3 regions of the Streptomyces sp. NPDC048278 genome follow, and region 3 is predicted to be linked to each of the others. Evidence: predicted binding sites of a transcription regulator. Region 3 holds the regulator's gene; each other region holds the start of a gene.
What was found. The regulator HrcA, encoded in region 3, represses chaperone genes, less so after heat shock. The targets are predictions, from matches to a motif close to TTNGCACTCNGNNNNNCNGAGTGCNAA.

Region 1 (4,044 bases), on a different contig from region 3:
GACCGCAACCGGAGCCGTAGCGGAGACGCCGAAGGGCGGCACCCCCCGAACAGGGGGTGCCGCCCTCGGTGCTGCTTCGGAACTGCCGAGCCGTCAGGCTCAGAAGTCCATGTCACCGCCCGGCATGCCGCCCGGAGCAGCCGCGGCGGCCTTCTCCGGCTTGTCGGCGATGACGGCCTCGGTGGTGAGGAACAGCGCGGCGATGGAGGCGGCGTTCTGCAGGGCAGAGCGGGTCACCTTCGCCGGGTCGATGATGCCCTCGGCGATCATGTCGACGTACTCGCCGGTCGCGGCGTTCAGGCCGTGGCCGACCTGGAGGTTGCGGACCTTCTCGACGACGACGCCACCCTCGAGACCACCGTTGACGGCGATCTGCTTGAGCGGGGCCTCCAGGGCGAGCTTCACGGCGTTGGCGCCGGTCGCCTCGTCACCCTCGAGCTCCAGCTTCTCGAAGACCTGGGAGGCCTGGAGCAGGGCCACGCCACCACCGGCGACGATGCCCTCCTCGACGGCCGCCTTCGCGTTGCGAACGGCGTCCTCGATGCGGTGCTTGCGCTCCTTGAGCTCGACCTCGGTCGCGGCACCGGCCTTGATGACGGCGACGCCACCGGCGAGCTTGGCCAGGCGCTCCTGGAGCTTCTCGCGGTCGTAGTCCGAGTCGGACTGCTCGATCTCGGCGCGGATCTGGTTGACCCGGCCCTGGACCTGCTCGGTGGAGCCGGCGCCGTCGACGATGGTGGTCTCGTCCTTGGTGATGACCACCTTGCGGGCGCGGCCCAGCAGGTCGAGGGTCGTGTTCTCCAGCTTGAGACCGACCTCCTCGGAGATGACCTCGCCGCCGGTGAGGATGGCGATGTCGTTCAGCATCGCCTTGCGGCGGTCGCCGAAGCCCGGGGCCTTGACGGCGACGGACTTGAAGGTGCCGCGGATCTTGTTGACGACCAGGGTCGACAGGGCCTCGCCCTCGACGTCCTCGGCGATGATCAGCAGCGGCTTGCCCGACTGCATGACCTTCTCCAGGAGCGGGAGCAGGTCCTTGACGGAGCCGATCTTCGAGTTGGCGATCAGGATGTACGGGTCGTCGAGGGACGCCTCCATACGCTCCATGTCGGTGGCGAAGTACGCCGAGATGTAGCCCTTGTCGAAGCGCATACCCTCGGTGAGCTCCAGCTCCAGACCGAAGGTCTGGGACTCCTCGACGGTGATGACGCCTTCCTTGCCGACCTTGTCCATGGCCTCGGCGATGAGCTCGCCGATCTGGGTGTCGGCGGCGGAGATGGAGGCCGTGGAGGCGATCTGCTCCTTGGTCTCGACGTCCTTGGCCTGCTCGAGCAGGGCACCGGAGACCGCCTCGACGGCCTTCTCGATACCGCGCTTCAGGGCCATCGGGTTGGCACCGGCGGCCACGTTGCGCAGGCCCTCGCGGACCAAGGCCTGGGCGAGCACGGTCGCGGTGGTCGTACCGTCGCCGGCGACGTCGTCCGTCTTCTTGGCGACTTCCTTGACCAGCTCGGCGCCGATCTTCTCGTACGGGTCCTCCAGCTCGATCTCCTTGGCGATGGACACACCATCGTTGGTGATCGTGGGGGCGCCCCACTTCTTCTCAAGGACGACGTTGCGGCCCTTGGGGCCGAGGGTGACCTTGACGGCGTCGGCGAGCTGGTTCATACCGCGCTCAAGGCCGCGCCGCGCCTCCTCGTCGAACGCGATGATCTTGGCCATGTGAAGTGGTCCCTCCAGGACTGGGGGTGAGTCTTCGGACCGCGCCCGCGCCCGCGACGGACGGCTCGCCGACCCGTGGGTTTCTTGCCCCACCCGGCCTGCGGGCCTCACCGACCCGGTCCTTCGTTGTCACTCTCACCTTCAGAGTGCTAACGCCAATGATTAGCACTCGCCCATGCCGAGTGCAAGCGCCTCCCGGGGATCGGGCGCCCGGAGTCCGGCTCGCGCGGGGCACGCCCGGGCATGCCGAAGGGCCCGTGCCCCGGGAGGCACGAGCCCTTCGGACAAGTACAGAAGAACGTCGCTGTCAGTCGGCGCGTGCTTCAGCTGGTCGCCAGCCGGACCATGTCCGCCTGCGGCCCCTTCTGGCCCTGCGAGATCTCGAAATCGACTCGCTGACCTTCCTCCAGGGTGCGGTAGCCGTCCATCTGAATCGCGCTGTAGTGGACGAAAACATCCGCACCACCGTCGACCGCGATGAAGCCGTACCCCTTCTCCGCGTTGAACCACTTGACGGTGCCCTGAGCCATGCCTAACTCCCCTATTACTGGCCCTTGCACAGATCCACACTTCGCGGATCCGGGTCAGACCTCACCCCCCATTGGTTGGGGGCGTGCGCCGGAACGCGTCGACCGCGGCTGAATGTATCTGTCCAACTGCCGTCTGCAACAGGTCAATCGGACGAGAATTCTGGACGGAAGGGGTCCGGAATGTAGCAAGAATTCGGCCGAATTCAGGGCAAGTCGGGCCCCGTAAAGGCCACAAAAGCCGCATATAACCCGCGCACTTTGGCTACTTCTTGCCGGGCTCGCGGTATCGAATACGGGGCTCCCGACCTGGAGATCGGGACCGTGTTCCCCAACTCTACCGCGCTCAACCACACAGAATTGCCCCCTCCGCTTCTCTCACGGAGGGGGCAATCAGATGAACAGTCGGTGATCGGCGTTACCGAAGGTAATGTTCGGTCATTCGATCAGCCTGTCAAGCAGGTCGGCAGGTCAACCGCCGGCGACGGCCGGGATGATGGAGACGCCGGCGCCGTCCGGGGTGGCGGTCTCCAGGCCCTGCTCGAAGCGGACGTCGTCGTCGTTGACGTACACGTTGACGAACCGGCGCAGCTTTCCCTGGTCGTCGAGAACGCGCGCGGAGATCCCGGTGTGCTTCTTCTCCAGGTCCGAGATGACCTCGCCGAGGGTGGCCCCTTCGGCGGCGACTTCGGCCTGACCACCGGTGTAGGTGCGCAGGATGGTGGGGATGCGAACGGTGACGCTCACGTTTTTACCTCCGGTCTGGGCAACGCCCTATTTCTCGGGGGACTCAGGCGAGCCCGGCTTCGCGGAAAGACTCCAGATTCGGGCGAATGGTCGCGGTGAGTCCAGTCCCCGCCACCGCGTCCAGCGTCTTCAGTCCATCACCGGTGTTGAGTACAACGACCGACTTTGCCGGATCAATCAGCCCATTCTCAATGAGCTTTTTGGTGACTCCAACCGTCACTCCGCCGGCTGTTTCCGCGAAGATTCCCTCGGTCCGCGCGAGCAGCTTGATGGCGTCGACGACCTGCTCGTCGGTGACGTCCTCCACCGCACCGCCGGTGCGCCGCGCGATGTCGAGGACGTACGGCCCGTCCGCCGGGTTGCCGATGGCCAGCGACTTGGCGATGGTGTTCGGCTTCTGCGGGCGGACCACGTCGTGGCCCTCCTTGTAGGCCACCGACACCGGCGAGCACCCCTCGGCCTGGGCACCGAAGATCTTGTACGGCTTGTCCTCGACGAGACCGAGCTTGATCAGCTCCTGCAGCCCCTTGTCGATCTTCGTGAGCTGCGAGCCGGAGGCGATCGGGATGACCAGCTGGTCCGGGATCTGCCAGCCGAGCTGCTCGCAGATCTCGTACGCCAGGGTCTTGGAGCCCTCCGCGTAGTACGGCCGCAGGTTGACGTTGACGAAGCCCCAGCCCTCGCCGGCCGGGTCGCCGATCAGCTCGGAGCAGAAACGGTTCACGTCGTCGTAGTTGCCCTCGATGCCGACGAGCTCGCCGCCGTAGATCGCGGCCATGACGACCTTGCCCTGCTCCAGGTCGTGCGGGATGAAGACGCAGGAACGGAAGCCGGCCCGGGCGGCGGCGGCACCGACCGCGCCGGCCAGGTTGCCGGTGGAGGAGCAGGAGAGGGTGGTGTAGCCGAAGGCGCGGGCGGCCTCGACGGCCTGGGCGACGACGCGGTCCTTGAAGGAGTGCGTCGGGTTGCCCGAGTCGTCCTTCACGTACAGCCCGCCGGTCACCCCGAGCTCGCGGGCCAGGTTGTCGGCCTGGACCAGCTTGGTCCA
Region 2 (4,044 bases), on a different contig from region 3:
CGCGCACCTCGTCGAGGAGGGCGTGGCCCTCGGGGGTGAGGAGGGGGGAGAGGAGGTCGTTCACCGGGTCATTGTCGGCCAGTCGGTGGATGGTTCGCCTCCGGCCGAGGTGTCTGCCCGGGTTCCGGGGAGAGGGCTGAAAAGATCCGAGGCCATGCGAGCAGTCGTACAAAATGACAAAAATAGGGCGGCCTGGGCCCTGGGTGCCCTCCTGGCCGTGGCCGCCGTCGTCTCCGGCTGCGCCGGACCGGGCGACGAGTCCGGGGTCCGTCCCGCCGCGGGCCGGCAGGCCCACCAGGGCGCCGCCGCCCCCGACGACCACGCCGCCCTGGTCGCCGCCGCCCGGCGCTGGGGTCTCGACGAGGTCCCGCTGCGGCCCCCGGCCCCGCCCACGTACCGGCCGAGGATCACCGCTCGCGACGGGTTCGAGGTGGACGGCCAGGTGGAGGACGACCTGCCGCCGGTCTTCACCACGATCCCGACCAGGAAGAAGGTCGTCTTCCTCACCATCGACGACGGCGCCGAGAAGGACCCGGACTTCCTGCGGATGATGAGCGAGCTGCGGATCCCGTACACCGCGTTCCTCAGCAACTACCTGGTCAAGGACGACTACGGCTACTTCCGCCGGATGCAGGCCGAGGGCCACACCCTCAACAACCACACCCTCACCCACCCCTACCTGCCCGGTCTGACCTACGACGAGCAGAAGCACGAGATCTGCGGCATGCAGGACATCATGAAGAAGCAGTACGGCCGGGCGCCGACGGTCTTCCGGCCGCCCTACGGCAACTACAACGGCGACACCCTGCGCGCCGCCAAGGCCTGCGGCATCAAGTACGCGCCGATCTGGGACGAGGAGGTGTACGTCGACCACTGGGAGTACCGCGAGTGGGACCGCTCGCTGCACCCCGGCGACATCGTCCTCACGCACTTCCGGGGCCGGAACGAGTGGGACGGCACCATGGTCGACGACATGCGCCGCTTCCTGAACAAGGTCACCCGCGACGGCTACGCGGTGGCGCGCCTGGAGGACTACCTGTGAGCCGACCGAGGGCGACGGCCGCCGTCCTGGCCGCCGCCCTCCTCCTGGCCGCGTGCGCGCCCTCCGTCGACCCCATCGAACGGCTCGGCAGGAAGGCGGCCGACCGGGTGCACCCGCACGGCCCCTCCGGCGAGCCCGCGTACCGCCGCTGGGGCCTGACCGCGCCGCTCCCCGCGGCTCCCCGCCCGCCGCTCCACCCGCTGTCGTTCCGCACCGCCCTCCCCCCGGTCGTCGACCACGTCCCCACCTCCGACCGGGTGGTCTTCCTGACCTACGACGACGGCGCCGAGAAGGACCCCCGCTTCGTCGACATGGTCCGCGAACTGCGGCTGCCGGTGAGCATGTTCCTCACGGACAGCGTGGTCGGCCCCGGCTACGGCCACTTCGCCCGCCTCCAGTCGGTCGGCGCGAGCGTCCAGAACCACACCCTCGACCACCCGGCCATGCCCGGCCTGCCCTACGCGGGCCAGCGCGCCGAGATCTGCGGCCAGCAGGAGAAGCTGAAGTCCCGCTTCGGCATCCGCCCCCGCCTCTTCCGCCCGCCCTACGGCACCTACGACACCACCACCCTGCGCGCCGCCGCCGACTGCGGGGTCACGGCGGTGGTCCTCTGGCGCGCGGCGATGACCCCCGACGCCATCACCTACCGCACCGGCGACAAACAGCTCCGCCCCGGCGACATCATCCTCGTCGGCCCCGACGAGGCCCTCGGCCCACCCCTCCGAGACCGCACCGCCCGCCTCCTCCGCCGCGTACAGGCCAGCGGCCTGACGGTGGGCCGCCTGGAGGACTACCTGTAGCGCCACAAATCCAGCCCGTCCGGCGTTTGAGGACGAGGCCGAAGGCCGAACGGGGGGTCTGGGGGCGCAGCCCCCAGGACGGCCACCACAACCCGGGCCAACCCGGTTTTTTCGGCGCCGCGCCGCAGGCAATTGGCACTCCGCTTGACCGAGTGCTAATCGCGGTCATAGTCTCGGCTCTGGCACTCGGCAGATGAGAGTGCCAACAACGCGACGGGCAGGTCCGGCACCCGCGACGACGGATCCACCTGGTCGCCACCTCAGACAGTTAACCCCGTGAGATCTCCGAAGGGGGAGGTCGGATCGTGACGACCGCCAGCTCCAAGGTTGCCATCAAGCCGCTTGAGGACCGCATCGTGGTCCAGCCGCTCGACGCCGAGCAGACCACGGCCTCCGGCCTGGTCATCCCGGACACCGCGAAGGAGAAGCCCCAGGAGGGCGCTGTCCTCGCCGTGGGCCCGGGCCGTTTCGAGAACGGCGAGCGCCTGCCGCTCGACGTCAAGGTCGGCGACGTCGTGCTCTACAGCAAGTACGGCGGCACCGAGGTGAAGTACAACGGCGACGAGTACCTCGTCCTCTCGGCTCGCGACGTGCTCGCGATCATCGAGAAGTAAGCCTGCGACTCACACCTCAAGCACTCCGCTTGAAGCTGCGCCCCTGGCCCCCGCGATCCTTCGAGAAGCCGGGTGCCAGGGGCGCAGTCTTGTTCACCCAAGAATTCCGAGAGGGCATCCGCTGCCATGGCGAAGATCCTGAAGTTCGACGAGGACGCCCGTCGCGCCCTTGAGCGCGGCGTCAACAAGCTTGCCGACACGGTGAAGGTGACGATCGGCCCCAAGGGCCGCAACGTCGTCATCGACAAGAAGTTCGGCGCCCCCACGATCACCAACGACGGCGTCACGATCGCCCGCGAGGTCGAGATCGAGGACCCGTACGAGAACCTCGGCGCGCAGCTGGTGAAGGAGGTGGCGACCAAGACCAACGACATCGCGGGTGACGGTACGACCACCGCCACCGTGCTGGCCCAGGCGCTCGTCCGCGAGGGCCTCAAGAACGTCGCCGCCGGTGCCTCCCCGGCCTCCCTGAAGAAGGGCATCGACGCCGCGGTCGCCGCCGTCTCCGAGGACCTGCTCGCGTCGGCCCGCCCGATCGAGGAGAAGTCCGACATCGCCGCCGTCGCCGCGCTGTCCGCCCAGGACACGCAGGTCGGCGAGCTCATCGCCGAGGCGATGGACAAGGTCGGCAAGGACGGTGTCATCACCGTCGAGGAGTCCAACACCTTCGGTCTGGAGCTGGACTTCACCGAGGGCATGGCCTTCGACAAGGGCTACCTGTCGCCGTACTTCGTGACGGACCAGGAGCGCATGGAAGCCGTCCTGGAGGACCCCTACATCCTCATCAACCAGGGCAAGGTCTCCTCCATCGCGGACCTGCTGCCGCTGCTCGAGAAGATCATCCAGTCCAACGCCTCGAAGCCGCTGCTGATCATCGCCGAGGACGTCGACGGCGAGGCGCTGTCGACCCTGGTCGTCAACAAGATCCGCGGCACCTTCAACGCGGTCGCGGTCAAGGCCCCGGGCTTCGGCGACCGCCGCAAGGCGATGCTGGAGGACCTGGCGATCCTCACCGGCGCCACGGTCGTCTCCGAGGAGGTCGGCCTCAAGCTCGACCAGGTCGGCCTGGACGTGCTGGGCTCCGCCCGCCGCGTGACCGTCACCAAGGACGACACCACGGTCGTCGACGGTGCCGGTGACTCCGGTGCGGTCACCGGCCGCGTCGCCCAGATCAAGGCCGAGATCGAGAACACCGACTCCGACTGGGACCGCGAGAAGCTCCAGGAGCGCCTCGCGAAGCTGGCCGGCGGCGTGTGCGTGATCAAGGTCGGCGCCGCCACCGAGGTGGAGCTGAAGGAGAAGAAGCACCGTCTGGAGGACGCCATCTCCGCGACCCGCGCCGCGGTCGAGGAGGGCATCGTCTCCGGTGGCGGCTCCGCGCTCGTCCACGCCGCCAAGGTGCTGGAGGGCGGCCTGGGCAAGACCGGCGACGAGGCCACCGGTGTCGCCGTGGTCCGCCGCGCGGTCGTCGAGCCGCTGCGCTGGATCGCCGAGAACGCCGGCCTGGAGGGCTACGTCATCACCTCCAAGGTCGCCGAGCTCGAGAAGGGCCAGGGCTTCAACGCCGCCACCGGCGAGTACGGCGACC
Region 3 (4,044 bases):
CGGCCGGTCAGCCCCCGCATCTGCTTGATCTCCTGGTACATCCCGTCGGCGGTCTTGTACCCGGCGGCGAGGAACCCCAGCCCGCCCGCCTCGGACACGGCGGCGGCGAGCGGCGGCACGGAGACCCCGCCTGCCATGGGGGCCTGCACGATCGGAAGAGGGAAGAGATCGGTCAGTGCGGAGGACATGACGGCATGTTGTCACGTCCTCCGAACAAGACCGAATCGGGCCGCCCCATTGGCACATGCCAGAAATCTCCCGGCCCGGGGGCCCACCACACCTCCCGACGAACCTGGTCCCAGGGGCGACCACGCCTCCCGACGGACCGAGCCACACCAGGCAAATCCCGCCCCCGACGGACCGAGCCACACCAGGCAACCCGGCCTCCCGACGAACCGAGCCACACCAGGGAACCCGGCCTCCCGACGAACCGAGTCACACCACGCAACCCCGCCTCCCGACGAACCGAGCCGCGAGGCGACCGCACCCTTCTGCGGACCGAGTCGGGTGGCGACCGCACCCTTTCGGCGGACCGAGTCGGGTGGTGGGTGGGCATAGGTTTCGGGGGTCCAGGGGGCGGAGCCCCCTGGTGGGGTCGAAGGGGCGGAGCCCCTTCACGGTGCGCCCGGCCGAGGGCACCCGCTCAACGCCCGTTGAACGCGTCCTTCAGCCGGCTGAACAGCCCTTGCTGACCCGGCTGGAACTGCCCCGTCGGCCGCTCCTCCCCCCGCAGCTTCGCCAACTCCCGCAGCAACCGCTCCTGCTCGGGATCCAGCTTGGTCGGCGTCGTCACCTCGACGTGCACGATCAGGTCACCCCGCCCGCCACCCCGCAGATGCGTGACCCCACGCCCGTGCAGCGGAATCGACTGCCCGGACTGCGTCCCCGGCCGGATGTCGACCTCCTCCAGCCCGTCCAGCGTCTCCAACGGCACCTTCGTACCGAGCGACGCCGCCGTCATCGGGATCGTCACCGTGCAGTGCAGGTCGTCCCCGCGCCGCTGGAACGTCGAGTGCGGCAGCTCGTGGATCTCGACGTACAGGTCACCGGCGGGACCGCCACCGGGCCCGACCTCGCCCTCGCCGGCGAGCTGGATCCGCGTGCCGTTGTCGACACCGGCGGGGATCTTCACGGTCAGCGTCCGCCGCGACCGCACCCGCCCGTCGCCCGCACACTCGGGACACGGCGTCGGCACGACCGTCCCGAACCCCTGGCACTGCGGGCAGGGCCGCGAGGTCATGACCTGGCCGAGGAAGGACCGCGTCACCTGCGAGACCTCACCACGGCCCCGGCACATGTCACACGTCTGGGCGGAAGTGCCCGGCGCCGCGCCCTCACCGTTGCAGGTGTTGCAGACGATCGCCGTGTCGACCTGGATGTCCTTGGTCGTACCGAAGGCCGCCTCGTCTAGCTCGACCTCGATCCGGATCATCGCGTCCTGGCCGCGCCGGGTACGCGACCGCGGCCCGCGCTGCGACGCCGTACCGAAGAACGCGTCCATGATGTCAGAGAAGTTCCCGAACCCACCGGCCCCGAAGCCGCCCGCGCCCGCGCCGCCGCTCTGCGACAGCGGATCCCCGCCGAGGTCGTAGACCTGCTTCTTCTGCGGGTCGGAGAGCACCTCGTAGGCGGCGTTGATCTCCTTGAACCGCTCCTGGGTCTTCGGATCCGGGTTGACGTCCGGGTGCAGCTCGCGCGCGAGCCGACGGAACGCCTTCTTGATCTCTTCCTGCGACGCGTCGCGGCGCACGCCGAGAACGGCGTAGTAGTCCGTGGCCACTTACGACTCCGCCAGGATCTGTCCGACGTACCGTGCCACCGCTCGTACCGCTCCCATCGTTCCCGGGTAATCCATGCGGGTCGGTCCGACCACGCCGAGTTTGGCGACTGCCTCGCCGCCCGAACCGTAGCCGACCGACACCACGGACGTGGAGTTGAGTCCCTCGTAGGCGTTCTCGTGACCGATGCGTACGGTCATGCCCGAATCCCCCGCCTCGCCCATCAGCTTGAGGAGCACGACATGCTCCTCCAGCGCCTCCAGGACGGGCCGGATCATGAGAGGGAAGTCATGCCCGAAGCGGGTGAGATTGGCGGTACCGCCGATCATCAGCCGCTCCTCGTTCTCCTCGACGAGCGTCTCCAGCAGGGTGGAGAGCACCGCCGAGACCGCGCCGCGGTCCTCGACCTCGAACGCCTCCGGCAGATCCTCCACCAGCCGGGGCACGTCCGAGAACCGGCGCCCCGCGACCCGGCTGTTCAGCCGCGCCCGCAGGTCCGCCAGGGACGTCTCCCCGAAGGGCGCCGGGCAGTCGACCATCCGCTGCTCGACCCGCCCGGTGTCGGTGATCAGCACCAGCATCAGCCGGGCCGGGGCCATCGACAGCAGCTCCACGTGCCGCACGGTCGACCGGGTCAGCGACGGGTACTGCACGACCGCCACCTGCCGGGTCAGCTGCGCCAGCAGCCGCACGGTCCGCGCCACCACGTCGTCGAGGTCGACGGCGCCGTCGAGGAAGTTCTGGATGGCCCGCCGCTCGGGCGCGCTCATCGGCTTGACGCCGGCCAGCTTGTCGACGAACAGCCGGTACCCCTTGTCGGTGGGGATCCGCCCCGCGCTGGTGTGCGGCTGGGCGATGAACCCCTCGTCCTCCAGGGCGGCCATGTCGTTGCGCACGGTCGCCGGGGAGACCCCGAGGTTGTGCCGTTCGGTCAGCGCCTTCGACCCGACCGGTTCCTCGGTGCCGACGTAGTCCTGGACGATGGCGCGCAATACCTGAAGCCTGCGTTCACTCAGCATCCGGCGCCACACCTCCAGAAAGTCGTCCCCGCGGCCTTTCGGTCCCTTCGGGCCTTTCGTCTGGCACTCTGCGAACGCGAGTGCCAGCATCCCCGGCCCAGTGTACGGCCGTGGGGTACTGACTGGGCAAGGTCGGGCGGGACCCATGGCGTTCTACGGCTAGCGTCGCGGCATGACGGTGACTTGGGAAGAGCTGGGCTGGGAGCGGCTGGCCGACGGGGTCGGCCGGTGCCGGCTGCCGGGCTGGGACTGCACGGCGGGTCTGGTCCTGGGCGCGGGCCCGGCCCTGATGGTGGACGCCGGGTCGAGCCTGGCGGAGGGCGCACGGTTGCGTACGGAGGCGCAGGCGCTGGCCGGCCGCCGTGTGACCCATCTCGCGCTCACCCATCCCCACTTCGACCACGTCTTCGGCGCCGCCGCCTTCGCGGGCGCGGACCTGTACGCGGTGGCGGGCGCGGAGGCCGTCCTCGCACACGGCCGCGAGGAGCTCCGCCTGGACGCGATCCGCAACGGCCTGCCGTCCCCGGAGGCCGAGGAGGCGACGGACACCCTTCCCCTCCCCCGCCACCCGGTCTCCGGCGAGTGGACCCTCGACCTGGGCGACGGCCGCCTGGCCCTGCTGGCCGCCGTGGGCCCCGGCCACACCTCCCACGACCTCGCGGTCCTCGTCCCCGGCGACCTCCCGGTGGTCTTCTGCGGCGACCTGGTGGAGGAGTCCGGCGACCCGCAGGCCGGCCCCGACGCCGTACCGTCCCGCTGGCCCGCGGCCCTGGACCGCCTGCTCGCGCTCGGGGGCGACCGCGCCCGGTACGTCCCCGGTCACGGAGCGGTGGTCGACGCGGCGTTCGTCCGGGCCCAGCGCGACGCCCTGGCGGCCCGTTTCGGCGTGTCGTAGGCGCACCCGTTCGGCTTCTCCTATCGTCATCCGAATGCGCCAGTACTCCGCCGATCTGACCCCGCCGTGGAAGAAGCCCAAGCCGGTGCCGGAGGTGGCCGCCGAGCCCGGTCTGGTGGTCGAGGAGCCCGGTACCGGTTTCTGCGGCGCGGTGATCCGCTGCGAGGCGGGCACGGTCACCCTGGAGGACCGCTTCGGCAAGCACCGCGTCTTCCCGCTGGAGCCGCGCGGCTTCCTCCTGGAGGGCCGGGTCGTCACCCTCGTACGCCCCGCGTCGGCCGCCCCCGTACGCCCCTCCCGTACCGCCTCCGGCTCGGTCGCCGTCCCGGGCGCACGCGCGCGTGTCGCCCGC

Region 1: groL (chaperonin GroEL) is a predicted target of HrcA. The motif match lies at 1,885-1,911, and genes of this name have one in related genera.
Region 2: groES (co-chaperone GroES) is a predicted target of HrcA. The motif match lies at 1,975-2,001, and genes of this name have one in related genera.

What each region holds. Positions count from the first base shown of each region.
Region 1 is NZ_JBEZLP010000015.1:150,027-154,070, forward strand. It holds gene groL (chaperonin GroEL) at 100-1,722, opposite strand; gene AB0D74_RS26035 (cold-shock protein) at 2,046-2,252, opposite strand; gene AB0D74_RS26040 (ubiquitin-like small modifier protein 1) at 2,721-2,996, opposite strand; gene thrC (threonine synthase) at 3,040-4,044, opposite strand, start outside.
Region 2 is NZ_JBEZLP010000016.1:42,919-46,962, forward strand. It holds gene AB0D74_RS26600 (class I SAM-dependent methyltransferase) at 1-64, opposite strand, end outside; gene AB0D74_RS26605 (polysaccharide deacetylase family protein) at 155-1,042, shown strand; gene AB0D74_RS26610 (polysaccharide deacetylase family protein) at 1,039-1,842, shown strand; gene groES (co-chaperone GroES) at 2,148-2,456, shown strand; gene groL (chaperonin GroEL) at 2,583-4,044, shown strand, end outside.
Region 3 is NZ_JBEZLP010000004.1:102,718-106,761, forward strand. It holds gene AB0D74_RS09125 (nitronate monooxygenase) at 1-188, opposite strand, end outside; gene dnaJ (molecular chaperone DnaJ) at 644-1,780, opposite strand; gene hrcA (heat-inducible transcriptional repressor HrcA) at 1,781-2,797, opposite strand; gene AB0D74_RS09140 (MBL fold metallo-hydrolase) at 2,970-3,692, shown strand; gene AB0D74_RS09145 (DUF3097 domain-containing protein) at 3,727-4,044, shown strand, end outside.